2 linked regions of the Prochlorococcus marinus XMU1402 genome follow. Each later gene encodes a partner of the first gene's protein in a complex. Links are inferred from orthologs where the notes say so. Each region holds a gene or a part of one and is shown on either strand. Other genes may lie near its edges.

Region 1 (8,114 bases):
AGTAATGATGTAAAAAAAATATTTAGTGATCATCAATCCAACGTTTTCAAAATCATTGATCTTCTCTTGCAAAAAAATATGAATGAAAGCCTTCTTGAAATAAATTATTACTTACAGAAAGGAGAACCTCCTTTAAGACTAAATGCAGGTTTAATTAGTCAAATAAGAATTCATACCATCATAAAATTAGCAGTTAATTCAGGAAACGATAATGCAGAAAAGATTTGTAATCTTGCAGGCATTTCTAATCCAAAAAGAATTTTCTTTATCCGAAAAAAAGTAAAAAATATATCGCAAGAATATTTAATTAATTTACTTAGTAACCTATTAGATATTGAATCATCACTAAAACAAGGTAATAATCCTGTAAATGTTTTTACCGAGAATTTAATTAATTTAAGTTAACGAATTTACATTATTATTTAAATATGGCTTTACTAATAAAAAAATTTGGCGGTACCTCTGTCGGTGATATTAAAAAAATTCAAAATATTGCAAGTAATATTTGTCAAAGTAAAGAAGCAGGAAATGAAATTGTCGTAGTTGTCTCTGCAATGGGGAAAACCACAGATGACTTAAATTGTTTAGCTGAATCAATAAGTAAAAATCCTAATCGAAGAGAATTGGATATGCTTCTCTCAACAGGAGAGCAAGTAACTATAGCTCTTCTCTCAATGGCATTAAACGAATACGGTATACCTGCAATTTCAATGACCGGGAGTCAGGTAGGAATTATTACTGAATCAATACATGGGAAAGCAAGAATTCTAGATATTAAAACAGAAAGAATCCAAAACTATATAAATCAAGGTTTTGTAGTGGTAGTAGCTGGATTTCAAGGAACAACATTAAGCCACACTGGATCAATGGAAATTACAACTTTGGGTAGAGGTGGTTCAGATACATCCGCAGTAGCTTTATCCACAGCTTTAGGAGCTGAGACTTGCGAAATTTATACAGACGTTCCAGGGGTTCTTACTACTGATCCAAGAATTGTTCCTAATGCAAAACTTTTAGATAAAATTAGCTGCGAGGAAATGCTTGAACTTGCAAGCGTAGGTGCCTCAGTTCTACATCCAAGAGCAGTAGAAATTGCTCGCAATTATGGAATTAAATTATGCGTCAAATCAAGCCAAAGTGACTCAAGTGGGACTTTCCTCGAAAGTCAAATCCAACCTCTCCCACTCAAAAGAGGAAGCTTAGAATTGACAAAAACAGTCAATAGTCTTGAAGTATTAGAAAATCAAGCAGTATTCAGTCTCTCAAATATTCCTGATAGACCCGGGATTGCTGCACAAATTTTTGAAAAACTATCTGAAGCAAGTATTAATGTAGATTTAATCATACAAGCGACAAATGACGGAAATAATAACGATATTACATTTACTGTTAATGAATTAGAAGTTAAAAAAACTGCAGAACAATGTGAACTTATAACTAGTCAATTGGGAGGAGAATACAATCTAAAAAGAAACATGACCAAATTGAGTATTCAAGGAGCAGGCATTATGGGCAGACCAAGTGTTTCAGCTGATCTATTTGATACTTTATCTCATGCGAATATAAATGTCAGGTTAATAGCTACTAGTGAAATTAAAGTCAGCTGCGTAATTGAAATTAATAATATTCCAAAAGCTATTAGATTTGTTGCTGAGAAATTTAAGTTATCAGATACACAAATATTTGTTAATCCAATCAACGCAAAACAAGATCAACCTGAAGTAAGGGGCATTGCATTAGATAAAAATCAAGTTCAAGTAAGTTTTCGAAAACTGCCTGATCGTCCTGGTGTAGCCGCATCGATATGTTTAGCATTAGCTGAAAATAATTTAATTTTTGATACGATTGTCCAGTCTGAAAGAATTTCCTCTTTAAAAACTAAGGATATTAGTCTCACAATGAATAAGCAAGATAGAGAAAAAGCGAACTTAGTTTTTGAGGCCTTAACAAAGAAATTACCCGGCTCCTACATCGAAGATGGCCCTGCGATAGCAAAAGTAAGTACTGTAGGAGCAGGAATGGCATTTAAAGTTGGCACGGCTGGAAAAATATTTAGAGCTCTCGCTGACCAAAATATCAATATTGAAATGATTGCCACTAGTGAAATTAGGACTTCATGTATTGTCTTAGAAAAAGATTGTGACAAAGCTGTTAATGCGATTCATAATCATTTCAAATTAGAGAAATAAATTCTTTTTAGTTGTTTCTTGCTAATTTTTGTCTTAACTTTTTGATTCGGTCCCTCAAATTTGCCGCCTCTTCAAAATTTAACTCTTTTGCAGCATCTTTCATTTTAATTTCTAACTTTTCTATTAAGTCAGGCAATTCTTCTAGCAAACATTGATTATCGCTGGAATTGAGAATTGCGTCAGTTTTATTATTAACTATATTTATTAGATCTTTAGATAAACCACCGGCATCTAATTTTCTGGAAAGTTCTAGAAAAGATAATATTGAATTTTCTATTTTTTTACCTGCGGGTTTTGGAGTAATACCATTGACTTTGTTATATTTTTTTTGAATAGTTCTTCTTCTTTCAGTCTCAGATATTGCTCTTTTCATTGAATCTGTGAAGTTATCTGCATAAAGCAAGGCAACACCTTCAACATGCCTTGCAGCTCTTCCTATTGTTTGAATCAATGACCTTTCTGCCCTCAAAAAACCTTCTTTATCAGCATCTAAAATGGCGACTAAAGATACTTCAGGAAGATCTAATCCCTCTCTTAATAAATTAACTCCTACCAAAACATCATATTCGCCCACTCTAAGGTCTTGAATAATTTCAATTCTTTCAATTGAATGAATTTCGGAATGCAAATATCTAACTCTTACTTTATTTTCAGATAAAAAATCAGTTAGATCCTCAGCCATTCTCTTAGTAAGCGTTGTCACTAGCACTCTTTGATTCTTTTCAGCTCTAATTCTTATTTCAGATAACAAATCTTCTATTTGGCCCTCACTAGGTCTTACATCAATTACGGGATCTAATACCCCAGTCGGTCTTATAACTTGCTCAATAAATTCACCATCACATTGATCTAATTCCCATTGACCAGGAGTTGCACTGATAAATAATGTCTGTTTTGATTTATCCCAAAACTCTTCACATTTTAAAGGTCTATTATCTGCAGCACTGGGCAATCTAAAACCATGATCTATTAAAACTTTTTTTCTAGATTGATCACCGTTGTACATCGCATGAAGTTGAGGACATGTTACATGACTCTCATCAACTACCAACAACCAATCTTTGGGAAAGTAATCTATTAAGCATTCTGGCGGTGAACCTTCCTCCCTACCTGATAAATGACGAGCATAATTCTCAACTCCATTACAATAACCTACCTCTTTAAGCATTTCTAAATCATATTTTGTGCGTTGTTCTAGACGTTGAGCTTCTAATAATTTTCCTTCGTAAGTAAATTTATCTAGTTGAGTTTTTAATTCACTTTTAATTGCACTTATTGCACTCTCAAGTCTTTCTTTTGGAGTCACAAAATGCTTCGCTGGGTAAACGCTAATTTTTTCCAAACTTTCAAGTATTTCTCCAGTAGTAGGATCAACATATCTAATAGCCTCGACATCATCACCAAATAATTCGATTCTTATTAGTCTATCTTCATAAGCTGGACCGATTTCTAAAACATCACCTTTAATTCTGAATCTACCCCTAGTAATTTCAATATCATTTCTAGTATATTGATTTTCAACAAGAGACCTCAAAGAAGAACGTAGATTTATTGATTTTCCAACTTCAAATTTAACTGCAGCCTTCAAATACTCACTTGGTATACCAAGACCATAAATACAACTTATTGAAGCTACAACAATTACATCTTTTCTCTCAAATAATGAGCGTGTTGCAGAATGCCGGAGCATATCTATTTCTTCATTAATTGAAGCAGTTTTCGCTATGTAAGTATCACTTACAGGAACATAAGCTTCAGGTTGATAATAATCATAGTAAGAAATAAAGTACTCAACAGCATTTTTTGGAAAAAACTCCCTTAATTCATTACATAGTTGTGCAGCTAAAGTTTTGTTATGAGCTAATACAAGAGCTGGTCTTCCTGTTTGTTGAATTACATTCGCAATAGTAAATGTTTTACCAGTTCCAGTAGCCCCTAATAGAGTCTGAAACTCTTTACCACTATTTACACCTTTAACTAATTTTTTAATAGCTTCTGGTTGATCTCCATTTGGTTCATAAGGGGCTTGAAGCTTATAGTTGTTCATCAAGCAAGTAGCTAAAAGATATTAATATACTAGGAAATTTTTTCTCCAATTATTGAATTTTTCAAAGATTCTTTTAAGCCCCTAACAACAGCAATCATTGATATTAAATCATCTAATTTATTAACTACAGATCCAACACCAACTGCTGAGGCTCCAGAGGATATTGCTAGTGGACAAGTTATTTGGCTTAAGCCAGAGGCACTCATGATTGGTATATCTAGAGACTGTTTCTTAAATTCTTGATGAATAGCATAGGTAGCTGCAAGAGTTGGTACTGATTTTTCAAAAAAGCCCTGAATTCCTGGAGAGTATGGAGTAGAGCTGGTGCCACCTTCTGTTTGAATAATATCAACACCCTCTTCAACTAGCTTTACAGCAAGATCAACTTGTTTATGGATAGGCATAGTATGAGGAACAGTTACTGATAAGGGAACATTAGGCAATAAATCTCTCGTCTGTTTTGTAATGTTTAAAACTTTTTTATCTGAAAAATTAATGCCTTTTTTATAAAAAGTATCGTAATTTCCTATCTCAATTAGTGAGGCACCTGCTTTTACAGAATCTAGAAAAGATTGAGGCTCCACTGAACTAACACATACGGGTATTACTGAATTCTTAAGTACTAAATCAACAAGTTCAGGTTTACAAGCAATATCGACAAGATCTGCGCCTCCTAATGAAGCAGCCTCAACAATTATTTTCACAGATTGAACATCGAAATTATTCAATCCTGAAATAACTTTGAGTAAAGATTTGTTTTTTAACTCCTCTTTAATTTTTTGTGGCAAAAGATTAATCAGACTCATTTACTTAATGAATTTATTACCCGATTGTGACATTGTTTTAGTAAAACAGTGCATTTTTTAAAGAATATTATCTGAGCAACACACAATGTCTGATAAAAAATTAACTCAGAAAAATTGGTCATCATGGCATCATCAGCTTCATAAGGAGATTCTTACCAAAAAAATATTAATTCCCAAAGGATCAAATATTTTAATAAGTGTTTCCGGCGGGCAAGACTCAATGGCCTTATTGACCCTAATTAATGATCTAAAAAAACTTCATAATTGGTCTATTAGTGTTTGGCATGGTGATCATCAGTGGCACACAAAATCTTCAATATATGCTCTTGAATTAAAAAGTTATTGCGAAGATAAAAATATTTCATTCTATGTTGATCAAGCAAATAAAGAAAATATTTCTTCAGAAGAAAAAGCACGAGAATGGAGATATAAAAAATTATGTGAAAGAGCCAAAACTTTATTTAACAAGAACCAGCAAAAAAATAATATTTATTTGTTAACTGGTCACACGAGTAGTGATAACGCAGAAACATTTATCCTCAATTTATCTAGAGGAAGCAATTTTGCCGGTCTAAGTAATATTGAAAGCAAAAGATTACTAGAAAATCAAATTTTTTTAATAAGGCCAATATTAATTTTCAGTAGAGAAGATACAAAACAATTTTGCAATAATATGAAAATCCCAGTCTGGGAAGATCCTACAAATTCAGATCTTAAATTAAAAAGAAATTTAGTAAGAAAAAAAATTATTCCTTCCTTAGAGGTTATGTATCCTGGCTGTTCTGAAAGAATAAATATTTTTTCCCAAAAAATAAGCAACTACAATAATGAACGTAATGATCTAAGTGAACTAGCATACCTATATTGTAAGAATTCAAAAGGTATCAATAGGAATCTCTTAAATAGTATGTGTATTGAAGCGAGGTGCACAATCTTAAATAGATTTTTAAAAGAAATATCTACGAAGCAATGTAGTTCTAAAAATCTGACAAAATTAGCAACTTCAATTTATCAAAAAAATAAAGGTCAAATTAGCTTGCAAGAGTTTTTAAAAATTGTTTGGGATAAAAACTATATAAATTTTAAAGAAAGTTAAGATGTTAAAGCAGATCTTCTTCTTCTTGTTCTACCTTCAAATGAATCTTCTGTAGCAGTCTCAGTTGATGGATTTTGTGAAACTTTTGATTTTTTTTGATTATTTTGCGAGTTATTTGAACTATTGGGATGATGATTATTTGATTTCCTATTGAAATTATTATTATTTCTATTTCTATTGGAAAAATTTTGCTCTTCGGTAATCTTTGGAATATAAGCACGGGTTCCACTTGGTGCAGGTTGAACTAAACACAAAATCAGTGGTTCAACTTGTAATTCTCTCCTCATCCTTCTCGATAAACCATTTTCAATTTCTCTTTGTACACCAATCCAATCTACTTCAAAATTATTCGGCCCAGTTTGCCTAGATAATTGTTTCCATCTATTCTCTAAAACCCAGCTTATTTCTCGTTCTGTCCACATAGACATTTTTCTTGGCTCTGCAGTAGTAACAACTCCTCTTAAATTAACTCTGGGAGGCGCAACCATCTTCCCATCTGTACTAATAGGAGCTAAAACAGTTACTACGCCATCGCCAGCTAATTGCTGCCTTTCCTTTAATACACGAGCATCTACTATCCCATTTCGTGAGTTATCAAGAAGTTCAACACCAGCTTTTACAGGATCACCTTTTTGAATAGAATGAGGTGTTAGTTCAACTACATCTCCATTTTCAATAATTAAAATATTGTCCTTTGGAACCCCCATAGTTTGTGCACTCTTACCATGAGAAACAAGCATTCTATGTTCTCCATGAACAGGAACAAAAAACTTAGGTTTAGCAAGTGCCAACATTAACTTTTGATCTTCTTGAAAACCATGACCAGAAACATGAATATTCTCACCCTTTCCATAAACAACCTTTGCTCCGAGTTTCATTAATCTATCTATTGTATTAACAACAGAAATAGTATTTCCAGGAATTGGGCTAGCTGAAAATATCACAGTATCAGTAGTCTTAAGACGAACATGCTGATGTTCACCACGAGATATTCTGCTTAACGCTGCCAGAGGTTCCCCTTGACTTCCAGTCATTAATAATAAAGTCTCTCTATCTGGTAAATCTCTAATTTGTTTTATAGGAACAAACAAATCATCTGGGCATTTCATATAACCAATATCTCTAGCTTTAGCAATAACATTAATCATCGATCTACCTAACAAACCGACCTTTCTTCCATGTTTCATGGCCAACTCTAAGATCATTGTCACTCTATGAACAGAACTAGCAAAAGTGGTAAGGATAACTCTTTCTTTTGCCTCAGCAATATGTTTTTCTAAAGAGGGATAGATAGTTTTCTCAGAAGGACAAAAACCTGGAACTTCGGCATTAGTAGAATCACTGAACATGCATAAAACACCCTTCTCTCCATAATGCACCATTCTTTCAATATCAAATTGCTCTCCATCTACTGGCATGTGATCAAACTTAAAATCCCCCGTGAAAATAATTGTGCCAACAGGTGTTGTAACTGCTAAAGAAAAACTATCGCAAATAGAATGGGTATTTCGGATAAATTCAACAGAAAAATGTTGTCCAACTTTTACAACATCTCTTGGATTTACTGTCTGTATAGTTGTTCTATCAGATACCCCTGCTTCCTCCATTTTTCCTCTGAGCATTGACATTGCCAGTCTTGGACCATAAATAATCGGAATATTAAAATGCTTTAGATGATGAGAAATACCTCCAATATGATCTTCATGACCATGAGTGACAATCATTCCTTTTATTCTTCTTTGATTTTCTTTTAAAAAAGTTGTATCCGGCATAACAACGTTTACGCCATGCATACCATCAGATGGGAAAGCGAGGCCAGCATCAACAAGCATCAATTCATCACCATATTCAAAAACACAAGTGTTTTTGCCTATTTCATGTAGTCCTCCAAGAGGTATTACACGTAAAGCTGGCGTATTAGTTTTAGATCTAGATGAATCATTAGTAGATCTATTTGCAGTTGAATTTGTACTTGG
Region 2 (16,775 bases), on another replicon or contig:
TAAATTTTCGCCAGGATTGCATTGAACCTCTAAGTCCTCGCGGATAAATCTAATAGTTGCCATTTTTTTTGTTATTTTTCCTATTTTGGCGTTTTACTTTGAGAATTGTGACCAAAATATTAACAATTTTTAGTCTAAAATTCCGTGTAACTACAGTGATACAAATCGATCTAGCCAATTTTCGCAAGAAAATAAATTTATTTACAATAATCCCTCAAAGACTAAAAAACCCTTACTATCGTGATGTTTAGCTGTTTATTCAGCATAGTTACTAGAAATTAACCGATGGGATTGCCTTGGTATCGAGTTCACACAGTAGTTATTAATGACCCAGGTCGACTACTTGCTGTGCATCTTATGCATACTGCATTATTAGCCGGCTGGGCCGGTTCTATGGCTCTTTATGAATTAGCCATTTTTGATCCTTCTGATGCTGTTCTCAATCCTATGTGGAGACAGGGAATGTACGTAATGCCATTTATGGCAAGACTTGGCATCACAAGTAGTTGGAACGGATGGGATATCACAGGTGCTACAGGGGTTGACCCTGGATTCTGGAGCTTCGAAGGAGTCGCAGCTGCACACATTGTCTTTAGTGGGCTATTAATGTTGGCCTCTATTTGGCATTGGACATACTGGGATTTAGATTTATGGGAAGATTCAAGAACAGGAGAGCCTGCTCTTGATCTACCAAGAATTTTTGGAATTCATCTTCTTCTAGCTGGACTTACCTGTTTTGGGTTTGGAGCATTTCATTGTGCAAATGTAGGAATTTGGGTTTCTGACCCTTATGGTTTAACCGGTCATGTTGAGCCTGTAGCCCCTTCCTGGGGAGTAGAAGGTTTTAATCCTTTCAACCCAGGAGGAATAGTAGCAAATCATATTGCAGCTGGGCTTATGGGTATCATCGGAGGTATCTTCCACATTACCAATAGACCTGGAGAAAGGCTTTATAGAGCCTTAAAACTTGGAAGTCTTGAAGGAGTTCTAGCCAGTGCTTTAGCAGCTGTATTATTTGTTTCTTTTGTTGTCTCAGGCACAATGTGGTACGGTTCAGCTACTACTCCAGTCGAATTATTTGGTCCTACTAGATATCAATGGGACTCAGGTTATTTTAAGACTGAAATTAATAGAAGGGTTCAAGCTGCTATTGATAATGGTGCCACCAAAGAAGAGGCATATGCATCGATACCAGAGAAATTAGCCTTCTATGATTATGTTGGGAATAGTCCTGCTAAAGGAGGATTGTTCAGGGTTGGAGCTCTTGTTAATGGTGATGGTCTACCAACTGGTTGGCAGGGTCACATTGCTTTTCAAGATAAGGATGGTAACGAATTAGAAGTTAGAAGAATACCTAATTTCTTTGAAAACTTTCCAGTGATACTAGAAGATAAAGAAGGCAATGTAAGAGCCGATATTCCATTTAGAAGAGCAGAAGCAAAGTATTCATTCGAACAAACTGGTATTACTGCGACTATTTATGGTGGAGATCTAAATGGACAAACATTTACTGATCCTGCAGTAGTTAAAAGATTAGCTAGAAAAGCTCAACTTGGAGAAGCATTCAAGTTCGATAGAGAAACCTACAAATCTGACGGTGTATTCCGAAGCTCTCCTAGAGCCTGGTTTACATATGCGCATCTATGTTTCGGATTGCTATTCTTGTTTGGCCACTGGTGGCATGCTTCAAGAACTCTTTACAGAAATTCCTTTGCTGGTATTGATGCTGAGATAGGTGACCAAGTTGAATTTGGTTTATTCAAGAAGCTTGGTGACGAAACCACAAGAAGAATCCCAGGAAGGGTTTAAACTAATCTTTATTACTTAATCTTATGGAAGCTTTTGCCTACGTCCTTATTCTAACTCTCGCAGTTGTTACATTATTCTTTGCTGTCGCATTTAGAGATCCCCCTAAATTTGATAGAAAATGAACTAAAAAAAAAACCCTCTTTAATCAAGAGGGTTTTTTTACTTTTCATAATTAAAATTTTAATCTACTATTAGAGTTAAAGTTATGCTTATTTCACTACATGCAGTGTCCAACCTGTCAAAACACGGATAGTAGAGTTTTGGAATCAAGATCTGCTGATAGTGGTAAAAGTGTTCGAAGAAGAAGGGAGTGCTTAAATTGCAGCTTTAGATTTACAACTTATGAAAGAGTTGAAACAATGCCAGTTTCAGTTATTAAAAAAGATGGGAGCACAGAACTATTTGATAAACAAAAATTATTTACTGGCATATCAAGAGCATGCGAAAAGACCAACTTCAGTAGCGAAGCAATTATTAATTTTGTAGATAGTATTGAATCACAAATTCTTCAAGACAATAACAAAGATATCAAGTCTTCAAAAATTGGAGAATTAATACTTAAATGTCTTAGGAAAGAAAACGAAGTGGCCTATATAAGATATGCTTCAGTTTACAGAAAATTTAATGGGGTAAAAGATTTTATTTCTACTCTTGAATCTCTAAAGGGAAGTTCAAAAAACCAATTAGCTTCAATTTTATAAAAGTAAGCATCTTAAAGTGTAGAATACTTATCACAAATGTTTTTTGCTATCAGTTTGCAGGCTCATAGCATTCCTTTCTAACTACCTAAGGTAGTCTGCGATATAACAAATGAACGAAAATTCTTCCAAAACTATTAAAGAACTTTCTGAAGATAAAGAAATTAAAAATTCATCTGAATTAGATAAAGATTCAGTATCCCCAAATGAGGAAGATATTCCTTCGGCAGATTCTTCCTCTAGCCGAACAAATGCAGATTTTGATAATGCTGGATTCACACAAGAAGAATTTGCATCACTTTTGGGCAAATATGATTATAACTTTAAACCTGGCGATCTAGTAAATGGTACTGTTTTTGCTTTAGAAACCAAAGGAGCCATGATAGATATAGGGGCAAAAACAGCTGCTTTTATGCCTGTTCAGGAGGTTTCAATAAATAGAGTTGAAGGATTGAATGATGTATTACAACCTTCAGAAAGAAGAGAATTTTTCATAATGAGTGAAGAAAATGAAGATGGTCAATTGGCCCTCTCCATTAGAAGAATCGAGTATCAAAGAGCATGGGAGAGGGTTAGGCAACTGCAAAAAGAAGATGCCACTATTTTTTCTGAAGTTTTTGCAACAAATAGAGGAGGTGCTCTTGTAAGAGTTGAGGGGCTGAGAGGTTTTATCCCAGGCTCTCATATAAGTGCGAGGAAAATCAAAGATGACTTAGAGGGTGAATATCTACCTTTAAAATTTCTTGAAGTTGATGAAGAAAGAAACAGATTAGTACTAAGTCATAGAAGAGCTTTGGTTGAGAAAAAAATGAACAGACTTGAAGTGGGTGAGGTTGTTGTAGGTTCTGTTAAAGGTATTAAACCTTATGGAGCCTTTATAGATATTGGAGGCGTTAGTGGTCTTTTGCACATTTCTGAGATCAGTCATGAGCATATCGAGACACCTCATAATGTTTTAAATGTTAGTGATCAAATGAAAGTGATGATAATTGATCTTGATTCCGAAAGAGGAAGAATTTCATTATCTACAAAAGCACTTGAACCTGAACCAGGAGATATGCTAACTGATCCTCAAAAAGTTTTTAGTAAAGCTGAGGAAATGGCTGCAAAATACAAACAAATGTTGTTTGAACAAACTGATGATAATGAAGAACTAGCTATGGCCTCAACCGAAACAGAATAGTCTTTATATTTTTAATAGTGATATTTGGAATCACTAGATTATTTATTCAAGTTTTTTTTAAAATTTACAATCATTGATCTGAAGCGATAGTCTAATTTAGGATATGATTTAATATTCAAAATATATATTTTAATGAGTGATTTCATCTTCACCTCTGAATCTGTAACTGAAGGCCATCCTGACAAAATATGCGATCAAATAAGTGACGCTGTTCTTGATGCTTTATTGACGGAAGATCCAGATAGCAGAGTTGCATGTGAGACTGTAGTAAATACAGGTCTTTGCTTACTTACTGGAGAAATCACTTCAAAAGCAAAGGTTGACTACATAAAACTTGTTAGAAATGTTATTAAAGAAATTGGATATGAAGGCTATAAAGCAGGTGGCTTTGACGCAAATAGTTGTGCTGTTTTAGTAGCTCTTGATGAGCAATCACCAGATATTTCACAAGGGGTTAACGAAGCAGATGATGTTAACGATGATTTGGAAAACAACACTGGAGCTGGAGACCAAGGAATAATGTTTGGTTATGCATGTGATGAAACGCCAGAATTGATGCCCCTACCGATTAGCTTGGCACACAGATTAGCTATTCAACTTGCCAAAGTAAGGCATGAAAACGTTATTAACTATTTACTCCCTGATGGCAAAACTCAAGTAAGCATAGATTACGAAAAAGGAGTCCCTGTCTCAATTAATACCATCTTAATTTCAACACAACATAATCCTGAAATTGATGGAATTAAGAATGAAGAAGAAATTCGTCAAAGAATAAAAGAAGATTTATGGAGGAATGTTGTAATTCCAGCAACTGAAGATTTAAAAATAAAACCAAACATTCATAAAACAAAATTCCTAGTAAACCCAACCGGAAAATTTGTCGTCGGAGGACCTCAGGGAGATGCCGGGCTCACAGGCAGAAAAATCATTGTTGATACTTACGGTGGGTATGCAAGGCATGGAGGTGGTGCATTCTCGGGGAAAGACCCCACGAAAGTTGATAGATCAGCCGCTTATGCAGCGCGTTATGTAGCAAAAAGTATAGTTAAGGCAAAATTAGCAAAAAAGGCTGAAGTACAATTAAGTTACGCCATTGGAGTCGCAAAACCAATTTCCATACTAGTTGAAACTTTTGATACTGGTATTATTTCTCAAGCTAATTTGACTGACCTTATTAATAAGCACTTTGATTTGCGACCTGCAGCAATAATAAAAGAATTCAACTTAAGAAATCTACCCCGAAAAATGGGTGGGAAGTTTTTTAGAAAGACAGCCTCTTACGGACATTTTGGCAGAAGAGATCTTGAGCTTCCTTGGGAAAATGTAGAAAAAAAAGCAGCCCAATTGGCGGAGGCATCGAAAGAATTTTTGTAAAATTTTATTATATGCCTAATAATTTTTTTGGAGGGTTAGATTTTGGAACCAGTGGTGTAAGGATATCTGTAGTTAATTTTGATAAGGAATTAATATATTCGAATTCAGTTTCATATGAATACAGCTTTAAAGATCCAAATTCTTGGATCAATTCTTGTGAAAAACTCTTAGATAATATACCTATTGAGGTTAAAAGCAACCTAAGTAAATTGGCTATATCTGGTACCTCAGGAACTTTGACAGCATTAGATTTCGAAGGGCAGCCGATGGGAAAAGCGATACCATATTACCAAGCATGTAATGAACAAAAGGTCCTTCTTGAATCTTTAACTTTTGAAGAAGATCATTTACGAAGTCCATATAGTAGTCTTGCTAAAGCATTAAAACTAATAGATAAATATGGGACAAATATACTTTTACGACATCAATCTGATTGGATCACTGGTTGGTTTTTAAAAGATTGGACTCATGGAGAAGAAGGTAATAATTTAAAACTTGGTTGGGATCTAAAAAAAGAATCATGGCCAAAAAGCTATCTCAATACTTCATGGGAAAAATGCCTACCTCAAATAGTAAAAAGTGGGAAAATTTTGGGAAAAGTGAATTTTAATTTAGCAGAAAGATTTAACTTGAATAAGAAATTAATATTAATCTCAGGAACCACTGATTCTAATGCAAGTGTAATAGCTGCAGGTTTAGGTAAAGAAGATGGTCTTACAGTTTTAGGAACAACTATTGTAGTTAAGAAAATTATTGATAACCCTATAAAAAAACAAGGAATTACAAACCATAGAGTAAACGGCGATTGGATATGTGGAGGAGCATCAAACGCAGGATGCGGTATCTTGTCTCAGTTCTTCTCTGATGTAGAATTAAAAGAGCTCAGTCGACAAATAAATCCATCGAAAAACACTTCTATAAATCTTTTACCTCTTAATAGTAAGGGAGAGAGATTTCCTATCAATAATTCTAATTTAGAGCCGATACTTGGTCCAAGGCCAATAAGCGACTCACTTTATTTACATGCATTATTTGAGGGGCTAGCTAGGATCGAATTGAAAGGATGGGAAAAGCTAGGCGAACTAACAGGTTCTCTTCCAAAGAAAATTATTACTATTGGAGGAGGTTCAAAAAACCCTCAGTGGAGAAAAATAAGAGAAAAAATTATCAATATACCAATAGTTTCATGTAAAAAAACTACTTCATTTGGTACTGCTTTGTTAGCGGTTAACTCAAAATAGAAGTTTTTTGGGGATATTTGATGAAGATATAAAATTTTTAATTAAAAGGGTTTCACAAACTACACATCTTAATTTAGAGTATATAGGTTGGAGCCGGGATAGCTCAGTTGGTAGAGCAGGCGACTGAAAATCGCCGTGTCCCCAGTTCAAATCTGGGTCCTGGCACTTTTAAAACCTTTTCTATAAAGAGTTTTTATATTTTCCAGAAATCAAGAAACTTAATTTTTATTTTATTCCAAGAAATTTAAATTTTTTAGTTTTCGACTCTGCAGACTTGACCTATCACACCCAAAATTAGTTCATCTCCATTTGGATCTTGCCAATCAGCGAAATTATTGAAATTACTATTTACTTCATCTATTGAGACATCAACGTCTCTGAACGATTTTTCAAAACAATTTATATCCATTGTATAAAGAATATCAATTGTAATTTCACTTTTTGTTTTGGGAATAAATTTACTCAATACTCTTACAGAACCATCTTTATTCCTTTTAATACTTTGCCTATCCCATAACTGTTCTCCATATTCACTTTTAGGAACTCCAACCCATTCATGAAGCAAAGCATCTGATTTTTTTATTGAAATACAAAAGGAAACTATAATCGAAAGGACTAAATAAATGATATTTCTAAAAAATACTGAATTGACTTTATTCTTAGAATCAAACATGACTACTTATGGAATACAAAAATCTTTTATTAGGAAGAAATATAAGATTAAAAATTTGTAAAAATTTTTATTGATTAGTATTTCTATTATAGATACAATCAAATATTAAAATTAAGAATTCACTTCCAATAAATTTATTAGAAAAATAATGAATAAAATACAGAAATTTCTCTCAGTAGTTTTTTTTATTGCAATATTTGTTGTATTGATTTATTTAATCCAAAATTATGGGATTGAACCTCTAAGGAACAAAATAGAAAGTATGGGGATTTGGGCTCCTTTTGGAATATTCATACTTAGAGGAGTAAGTATTATTTTACCTGCTCTTCCAAGTTCTGCTTATTCTCTGCTAGCAGGATCATTACTAGGATTTCAAAAAGGTTATGTGACAATAATCTTTTCAGATATCGTTTTTTGTCAAGCTGCTTTCTTTATTGCAAGAAATTACGGTCGGGTTCCTGTACGTAATTTAGTAGGACCGAAAGCAATGAAAAAGATTGAAAGTTTTAATCAGAACCAACTAGAAGAAAATTTCTTTCTTATGACTGGTTTACTAATGACTGGCCTTTTTGATTTTCTAAGCTATGCAATTGGTATTGGAGGAACTCGATGGAAAATATTTACTCCAGCATTAATAATAAGTCTTCTAATTAGTGACTCTATACTTGTAGCAGTGGGAGCTGGAGTTAGCCAAGGAGCAGGATTATTTCTAGGAATTGCTCTTTTGGGAATGTTTGCTTTAGCGACTCTTTCAGGATTAGCAAAAAATAAAATGACTAAATAACAAAAAAGTTAAAAATTCTGTACTAAAAAGAAGAGAGATATGACATTTTTGCAAAGAAAAACTATATGAATAAGAATTCATGTAAGAATAGAAGGCGATTAATTTTTTTAAAGTTCTTAAATGACTCCATTTAGACCAACTTCATATGATCGCCCTGGAGAACAAATATCAACCACTCCTTCTGGATTAAAAGTAACTTCTGCAAAGAGATTAATGGTGGATTCAATGGTAAGAATGATTCAAAAAGCAGAAAATCATTCCGCAGAAGATAAACTTGACGAAGAATCTAACAACAATTAATCAATTTATAGATAAAAGTATAGGAGAGTGGAAATCCATAAGAAGCACTCATACTTTAGCTTTTCAAGAATTTGAAAACTCAACTAGTAAGATTTACATAAAACATATCAACACTAAAAATAAAAAAGTTACTGATATTTTTAAAAATTACAAATTAATTTTAAACCTAAAGAGCATAGCTATTTCTATAAAATGGCAATCTACTAGTGATTGGGAAGACGATGATATAAGTGAGGGAGATGAAACAATTTTGATATTTTTACCCAACGATGAAAATTCAGGAATTGTTTTACGAAATAAAGGTTATACTGAATCTTTTATTTCATCATCCAATTATTTCGTTGATGAACAAAATAATTTGCACATTAAAACTTTTTACAAATCAACAGTTTCTGAAGAAAGAATTTCATTTTTGTCCACTCACATAAGATCTAGATTCTCTACTATTAGAAATCTAGAAAATGACTCAGTAATACAGACTTCCCACACTTCTGAAATAAGAAATTTATCTAGTTTAAAAGATTAATTATCCTTTCAAATTGAAACTCTGTTTCAGAAATTAAATCAGGAAGGAAGCCTTTGTTTCCCTGCATATTATTAACTGTAGAATTTAGATCAGAGATGGTTGCATCTCGCATTAATTCAAAAACCCTTCTTGCATTTCTTAAAGGTACCCCAAGGGCAAGATAAGTATTTTTAAGATCCTTCAAACAATTTTTTTCTAAAACGGATTCGTCATTAGAAATTAAAAGATAAGCAACAATCCTTAGGATTATTTCTCCATCTCTTAAACAAACGGACATCTTATTAGTTGTGTTTAAAGATATTTTTGAATTAACTGAATCTTGATTTTCGCAAATCATTGCTGTTACAGCGTCTGCTGCAATTGCATGTGAATTATTGGTAATTGAGCTTATTGCATCTAGTCTTGAGTTTGCACTATTAATAAATTCTTTTATATTGCTTAAATCATTTAATTTCTTATCAGCGGAAAATAGTTGGTTATTCTTTAAAACTGACATTATTAAATTTAAAAAATTAAAGTTCGAATCTTAGAATAGTACAAAGCTAGTAAAAACAATACAATTTCAAAATTAACGCAACGCTTCTTAATTAATAACTTCATTCCAAAGTGATAGTTAAAATAATTCAAATAAAAAACTTTTTTCCGCTAATATAAAAATACGATTTAGTAAAGTTTTGGATCAACAAGATTTAAAATTATCAAAGAAACTTATTTTCTCATATAAAAAGAGATTGGAAAAAGAAATTCTTGACAGAAGTACGAAATTAAGGATGCCTCAAAATAAATTTGAAGAAATAATTAATAACAATAACGAACTTATAAACTTAAAAAAAGCGTTAGAAGACCTAGAAATGGAATCTGAAACTCGTAATAAAGTCTGATTTTTGAAAAACCCTTCCAAAAGTGTCTCAAACCAACAATTTCCTTTTTAAGTCCTTAAACAATGAGCAACTTCAAGCTGTAAAACATGTCTATGGGCCACTATTAGTTGTAGCAGGCGCAGGAAGCGGAAAAACTAAGGCTCTTACGCACAGAATTGCAAATCTTATTGAAAATAACTCTATAGATCCCTATAACATTCTCGCAGTAACTTTTACTAACAAAGCTGCTAAAGAAATGAAAGCAAGATTAGAGGTTCTTCTAGCCCAAGAATTAGCTTTTAATCAATTTGGTCAGCCTTGGACAACTCTCAAAGAAATTGATCAAAATCAATTAAGAACAAACGTTCACCAAGAGAGGCTTCAAGACCTTTGGATCGGTACTTTCCATTCTTTATTTTCAAGACTTCTGAGATACGATATTGAAAAATATACTGATCCAGAAGGCCTAAAATGGACAAGACAATTTTCAATTTACGACGAAACAGATTCTCAAACATTAGTAAAAGAAATTATCAGTCAAGATATGAATCTTGACCCTAAAAGATATGATCCTAAAAAGATTAAAAGATTAATAAGTAATGCTAAAAATCAATGCTTAAATTCGAATGATCTTTTAGCAAAAGCAGATAATAATTTTGATAAAACAGTTGCAGAAGCCTATAAGAGATATAGGATTTCTCTTTCAAAAAATAATTCTTTAGACTTTGATGATCTTCTACTTTTGCCTGTTTTCTTATTGAGGCAAAATGACATAGTCAGAGATTACTGGCACAAAAGATTCAAACATATTTTAGTTGACGAATATCAAGATACAAATAGAACACAATATGAACTTATAAAATTAATAACTGCTGGAAATACTGAACCAAAAAAATTCTTTAGTTGGGAAGATAGGTCAATTTTTGTAGTAGGAGATGCTGATCAAAGCATTTATAGTTTCAGAGCAGCTGACTTTAGGATTCTAATTGGTTTTCAAGAGGATTTTAAAAATTCACTTTATGACAATACTAAATCATCTCTAATTAAATTAGAAGAAAATTATAGGTCATCATCTAATATCCTTGATGCTGCAAACTCACTAATTGAAAACAACTCTGAAAGAATTGACAAAGTTTTAAAGGCTACTAAAGAAAAGGGGGAGCTTTTGAAGTTACTCAGCTGTGATGATGAAATTTCCGAGGCAGAAGCAATTACCAATAAAATTAAATTGCTAAACAATAATAATCAGAAACCAATTTGGAAAAATTTTGCAATTTTATATCGAACTAGAGCTCAGTCAAGAGTATTAGAAGAATCTCTTGTAAGGTGGCGCATTCCTTATACAATTTTCGGAGGATTGCGTTTTTATGATAGAAGGGAAATTAAAGATGCAATAGCATATCTGAAAGTTCTAGTTAATTCTTCAGATAACGTTAGTCTTTTACGTATCATAAATGTTCCTAGAAGAGGGATTGGTAAGACTACTATTCAAAAACTTAATGAACTATCTAACAGGTTAAATATTCCATTATGGGAGGTTCTTAATGATAAGCAAAGTCTTGAAGAAACAATAGGTCGATCATCAAAAGGAATTAATAAATTTACTAAAGTTATGAATGATCTACTGTGTTACCTAGAAAATTCAGGCCCTGCTCAACTACTACAATTAATATTAGAAAAAAGTGGTTATTTAAGTGACTTGCTATCAAGTGGGACTGAAGAATCTGAAGATAGAAGAAATAACTTACAAGAACTAATTAATGCCGCCACTCAATATGAAGAAGAGACAGAAAGTGGGGATGTAGAGGGATTTCTTTCTACAGCAGCCTTAACAACTGATAATGATACGCAGAAAAATAATCCCAACTCTGTAACTCTTATGACTCTGCACAATAGTAAAGGTTTAGAATTTCAAAATGTTTTTATTACTGGGCTAGAACAAGGTCTCTTCCCTAGCCATAGATCAATAGATACTCCCTCACTTCTTGAAGAGGAAAGAAGATTATGTTACGTAGGAATTACAAGAGCTAAAGAAAGAGTTTTCTTAAGTCATGCCAGAGAAAGAAGATTATGGGGTGGAATGCGTGAAGCAACAATTCCTTCAATATTTCTCTCAGAAATACCTGAAGATTTAATGGATGGCGAATTACCACAAACTGGTGGTGCTTCAATTAGAAGAGATTGGCATCTTGATCGTTTAACAAGAGTTGATCGAAACAATCCAAATGAATTTGTTAACAAACCAATAAATGCAGTAAGGAAATTATATTCAGGGCCTAGTAAAGGGAAAAGCTGGATTGTTGGAGATAAGCTAATTCACTCAAAATTTGGGAAAGGCGAAATCATACATATATTTGGGAGTGGGGAAAAAATATCTTTAGCAGTAAAATTTGGTGATAAAGGAAGTAAAATTCTAGATCCCAGATTAGCGCCAATTCGTTATGTAAGTTAAAACTCATGAACGATATATCTGATTACATCCAAAGGGAATTAATCAAAACTCCATTTAATCTATATAACCTAATTACTAAATACATAGAATCCAATAAAAATACTAAAGTAGCTTTTGTTGGCGGTTATTTAAGAGATTTATTAATTAGTAAATTCCATAAAAAACCTTTTTCTAAGCCTGTAGATATTGATCTTGTTATTGAGGGCTCCTCCATTGCTTTGGCAAAATTTATAAAAAAAAATATAGTAAATGTAGATTTATGTTTAATAAAGGAATTTAATTTATACAACACTGTAGAAATAAATATTAATGACTATAAAATTGATATTGCTTCTGCAAGAAAAGAAATTTACCCTGCTCCAGGGTTAAATCCCAAAGTAACTAAAAGTACTATTGAGGAGGATCTTAAGAGGAGAGATTTTACTATAAATTCAATAGCCTTCGAGGTCTCGACGAGGAAAATCTATGATCTTTATGGAGGAATTTCTGATATAAAAAGTAAAAAATTGAACTTACTTCATAGTAATAGTATTTCAGATGATCCAAGTAGATTAATTAGATGTGCAAAATATGCTTCAAGGTTAGATTTCAATATTTCAAAAAATTCACTCAAACAATCTCAAGAAACAGTTAGACAATGGCCATGGAAAAGTTCAGAAACTCATCAGAAAATAATTTACCCTCCTGCACTCAGTATACGAACAAGGATGGAACTAGCTGAAATATGCAAACACGATAATTTGAATAATGTAATTTTGATAATTAATAAATGGAAAATTATCTCAATCTTAAATAAAAATATTAAAGTCGATAAAAGGTTTTTAAGAGGACTAAGCTGGATCAAGAAGTTGAATGGGAATTACATACTTTACTTATTAAAAGATGCAGAAGATTTAGAGAAAGGATGCCAAAGATTTTTGATAAATCATGGTGAAAAAAAAATATTAGAAGATTATTTAAACATAAAAAAGATATTAAAAACCAACCAAGAAAAATTGATGCATTTTTCTCCATCAAGTTGGACAGAATTTATTGAAAGCAGAAACCTTAATGACGAGACAATTAAATTATTAATTTGTGATGGGGTTCCATACTGGCGTAACTTGTTTAAGTGGTTATTTATTTACAAATTCATAAAATCAAAAAAAGATGGAGAAACATTAAAAAAAGAAGGGTGGGAGCAAGGGAAGGAAATGGGAAAGGAAATCAAAAGATTAAGATATTTGGAAATTGACAACTTGAAGAGAAATTGATTACATTTTCACAACTTCTCCAACCTTATACCATTTATCTTTAAGAATATTTTCATATTTACGACTGCAACTAATCAATAAAGGGCCACATGTTTGGGGATCTAATAATAATGATATTCTCTCGTTCAAAGTCTCTTTATCTAATGAATTTTCGTTTATAAAATTAATTATTCTTTTTTGTTGATTTCCTTTATAAATTTTGTCAAAAATTTCTTTATTAGATTCAAAGAAAGTACTTTTAATATTTTTTCTTATTAAATCAAATACCCCTGGATAAGCTTTAAATGCTAATAAATCTAATAAAACTTTTACGGGCTCAAGATTATTTCTTTCCCTATATAAATTAGAGGATTCAACCATCTCTTTAAGATGTCCAATAAATCCATATCCAGTGATGTCAGTAGCAGCATTGACTAAGGATTCTCTAAATTGATTTTGAAAAAAATAAATTTCATCAATCAAATATTGCTGACTCTTAACTAAATTATTAATGATTTGAGAAGAACTACCGAACATATTAATATTTTGCATTTGACCGGCAAAGTATATCCCAACTCCGAGAGGTCTAGACATCATAAGAATATCTCCATCATTCATTCCAGATTTAAGCCATGGTTTTGCTCCATTTTTCAGGATCCCCTGAACAGTTAAAGAAATATCTATTCCTAATGAAAAAGGTTTAGTTGCCAAACTTCTTGCCTCGAAAGTATGGCCTCCAAGTAATTCACCTCCATGATCCTCAACTGTTGATTTAATCCCTTGAAGAGATTGAGAAAAGAGGTAACTCTGAAATTCTCTTTCAACATTTGGTAATGATATCAAAGCCTGCGCAGATGACAGTTTTGCCCCGCATGCCCACAAATCTGAGCAAGCATGCAAAGTAGTAATTTTTGCATTGAGCCAAGGATCACTTACCAAAGAAGGAAATCCATCTACACTTTGCAGAATAATTTCTTGACCATTTTGATAAATCTCAACTGAGTCTTCAGGGGATGCAGCAAAAGAATCTAAATTAGAATTTATTAAGGATTTATTCAGTACAAACTGAGGAATTTTAGCTGCACATCCTCTACAATCATTTAATGTAATATTTTTTCCACTACTATTCATAATAAGCCTTTTTGATCTGAACTTGTTAATAAATTTCAGATCAATTTTATGTTTTAAAATCCAGAAAAGAAAAGAAGGGCCAAAAACAAAATTGCGATAAATAGCAAAAGCCTTTGGATTATGACTTGGAAATACATTAACTATTTGCATTCCGATCTTTTGGGGAAACCACTTTTTTAATGATCCCCCTTCCATATCCTTTTTTAAATTTTGGACTAATGTATTTACAACTTTTACTGCAAAAACTCCCGATGCTGGTCTTTTTGCTGATTCTATAACTGCGCAATCACCCACAGCAAAGATTCCAGATATACTTTTCAACTGCAAGTTCCGATTTGTAATTATTCTGCCATGAGAATCCGAATCTAATAATTTTTTTTGTGCCCATAAAGGAGATGTATTTCCTGTAGATAAAAGAATTTTGCCATAATCGAAATTAAGTTTTTCAACTAAATCAATATTAAAATTACGCAAACTTTTTAGAATTTTATAATTAATTTTTCTTGAATCACATAATAGTTTTAAAGATCTATATTTCCATCTTTTTCTCAAAGCATATGATACTTCTATTGCAGCAAGGCCACTCCCAACGATTACAAATGGAAGTTCATTAAATGAATCAAAAATGTCCTCTTTCTGTATTATGTCATAAGCCTTTAAAAAAGGTTTAATTGAAAAAGCATTTCGATTTTTAACTAGGGGCTCAAATTCTTTTGGAATTATTGTTTGACTTCCATAATTAAGAACCAACTTCGAATAATTAACTGAAGGTCTATTACTTAAAACAATTTTCTTTAAATTGAAATCAATATCCTTTACTTCTTCTTCTATAAAAGATACTTTTACATTTTTTGCTAAAGTTTTTATATCAATTAAACTCTCTTCTAAATGAATTGATTTTGAAATGACCGATGGAAACATCGCCGAATAAACCAAATGAGAATCTCTAGATATAATTGAAACAGGAATTTCTGGCATTAATTTAGGACACATTAACCATTTCCTCATTAAAAGAACATTTGTGTGTCCTCCTCCAATTAGTACTAGATGATTAAAAGTCATTTACATCACAATGAATAAAGAACATTTATTACCAATTGAAAAATCAAAACTAGGAGTAATTGGAGGGAGTGGATTTTATTCAATGGATCAAATAGATTACTTAAGAGAAATAGAAATCAATACTCCCTATGGTAAACCCTCTGATTCAATAAGAGTATATAATCTTGGAAATCTAGAGATAGCATTCATTCCTAGACATGGCAGAACACATAAATTAAATCCTTCTGAAATCCCTTACAAAGCTAATATTTGGGCTTTAAGATCAATTGGAGTAAGATGGATTATAGCTCCATCAGCAGTTGGCTCATTACAAGAACAAATAAGGCCACTGGATATAGTGGTGCCAGATCAATTTATAGACCGTACAAAAAATAGACCAGCAACATTCTTTAATGAGGGGGCTGTAGCACACGTAACCATGGGAGACCCCTTCTGCACAAATTTATGCCGTATATTAAGTGAAGTCGGAGAAAAAAATATTCCTGGAGGTAGACAATTACATAGAGGGGGTACCTATCTAGCAATGGAAGGTCCCGCTTTCTCAACTAGAGCAGAATCTAATTTATATAGAAGTTGGGGATGTTCAATAATAGGAATGACGAACCATACAGAAGCAAGATTAGCTAAAGAGGCTGAAATAGCATACTCTTCATTATCTATGGTTACTGATTATGATTGCTGGCATCAAACACATCAAGAAGTTTCAGTAGAGATGGTTTTGGATAATCTTAGGTCTAATACTGAAGTTGCCAATAAAATAATCTTTGAGATAGCTAAATTAATCGAGAAAGAAAGGCCAAAAAGTAAATCACATTTTTCATTAAAAGATGGATTGATAACGCAAAAAAGAAATATCCCAAGTTCCACAAAAGAGAAACTGAGGATATTTACTGATTCTTATTAGGGTTATTAGTTTTAAGTGATTATAAGGCCAAAGTTAAGTATTTGTTAGCCTCCTGCTCCCACTCCTTGGTATGAGCCATAGAAGAAGATTCCTAAGACGAAGATGACTGCAATTCCACCTGCTGTAGCAACAAGCCATAGAGGAAGTGTTCCTTCAGTCCATCTTCTTTCCCATGCAACTGCTGGTCTACCGTCGGGAAGTCTATCTGGAATTCTTCCATCAGGTCCTTTTAATTTACTCATAATTTTAGTTTAATTGAAAAAGTAACTGGAAAATAGTATTCCCAATACAAAGACTGATAATAAGCCTAAATAAAGGCTGGTACGATTAAGTTCAACTGGAACTTTGTTAGGATTTTCGTTTACTTGCATGATAGTTAATTTTATCGGGCTACAAATTGCATTGCAGCAATAGAACCCAAAAAGAATACTGATGGTATAGCTAAAGCGTGAACTGCTAGCCAACGAACAGTAAATATAGGATAAACGCGGACTTCAGCAGCCTGCATTGGAGCTTGAGAATTAGTCATTGTTATTTTGTTCTTAA

Evidence for each region.
Region 2: the proteins of uvrB (region 1) and HA141_RS01590 are in contact, whole or in part, in a crystal structure (PDB 7EGT), measured with the Thermus thermophilus proteins. The link is inferred for Prochlorococcus marinus XMU1402 from one-to-one orthologs. Residues at the interface, in WP_096411307.1 of Thermus thermophilus: Glu23, Leu25, Arg26, Asp27, Gly28, Glu29, Arg30, Phe31, Arg55, Glu326, Asp327, Phe328, Glu379, Ser382, Gln383, His398, Gly400, Arg401; in WP_096412145.1 of Thermus thermophilus: His654, Arg656, Phe657, Gln666, Asp668, Glu669, Lys680, Arg681, Leu682, Ser683, Lys685, Tyr686, Ala687.

The regions. Positions count from the first base shown.
Region 1 is NZ_JAAORD010000002.1:554,094-562,207, forward strand. Bases 1,717-4,645 are described here. They hold uvrB (excinuclease ABC subunit UvrB), read right to left. Parts: upstream 4,237-4,645; coding sequence 2,197-4,236; downstream 1,717-2,196. Other genes in these bases: HA141_RS09275 (aspartate kinase), read left to right, coding at 1,717-2,189; HA141_RS09285 (DUF561 domain-containing protein), read right to left, coding at 4,266-4,645. In the rest of the region: holA (DNA polymerase III subunit delta), read left to right, coding at 1-405; more of HA141_RS09275, read left to right, coding at 429-1,716; more of HA141_RS09285, read right to left, coding at 4,646-5,042; tRNA lysidine(34) synthetase TilS, read left to right, coding at 5,128-6,138; HA141_RS09295 (ribonuclease J), read right to left, coding at 6,135-8,114. UniProt on the Escherichia coli protein: The UvrABC repair system catalyzes the recognition and processing of DNA lesions. A damage recognition complex composed of 2 UvrA and 2 UvrB subunits scans DNA for abnormalities.
Region 2 is NZ_JAAORD010000001.1:287,471-304,245, reverse strand. The notes cover bases 9,138-12,195. They hold HA141_RS01590 (UvrD-helicase domain-containing protein), read left to right. Parts: upstream 9,138-9,491; coding sequence 9,492-11,900; downstream 11,901-12,195. Other genes in these bases: HA141_RS01585 (CCA tRNA nucleotidyltransferase), read left to right, coding at 11,906-12,195; HA141_RS01595 (hypothetical protein), read left to right, coding at 9,263-9,469. In the rest of the region: HA141_RS01660 (2Fe-2S iron-sulfur cluster-binding protein), read right to left, coding at 1-63; psbB (photosystem II chlorophyll-binding protein CP47), read left to right, coding at 286-1,809; HA141_RS01650 (photosystem II reaction center protein T), read left to right, coding at 1,833-1,931; transcriptional regulator NrdR, read left to right, coding at 2,031-2,510; HA141_RS01640 (S1 RNA-binding domain-containing protein), read left to right, coding at 2,620-3,690; metK (methionine adenosyltransferase), read left to right, coding at 3,823-5,064; HA141_RS01630 (FGGY-family carbohydrate kinase), read left to right, coding at 5,076-6,305; HA141_RS01620 (hypothetical protein), read right to left, coding at 6,559-6,978; HA141_RS01615 (TVP38/TMEM64 family protein), read left to right, coding at 7,127-7,762; HA141_RS01610 (hypothetical protein), read left to right, coding at 7,883-8,062; HA141_RS01605 (phycobiliprotein lyase), read left to right, coding at 8,037-8,588; HA141_RS01600 (R-phycoerythrin subunit beta), read right to left, coding at 8,572-9,084; more of HA141_RS01585, read left to right, coding at 12,196-13,153; selenide, water dikinase SelD, read right to left, coding at 13,154-15,325; mtnP (S-methyl-5'-thioadenosine phosphorylase), read left to right, coding at 15,336-16,229; HA141_RS01570 (photosystem II reaction center protein J), read right to left, coding at 16,274-16,471; and 3 more genes. UniProt on the Escherichia coli protein: A helicase with DNA-dependent ATPase activity. Unwinds DNA duplexes with 3'-5' polarity. Translocates on single-stranded DNA with 3'-5' polarity. Initiates unwinding more efficiently from a nicked substrate than double-stranded DNA.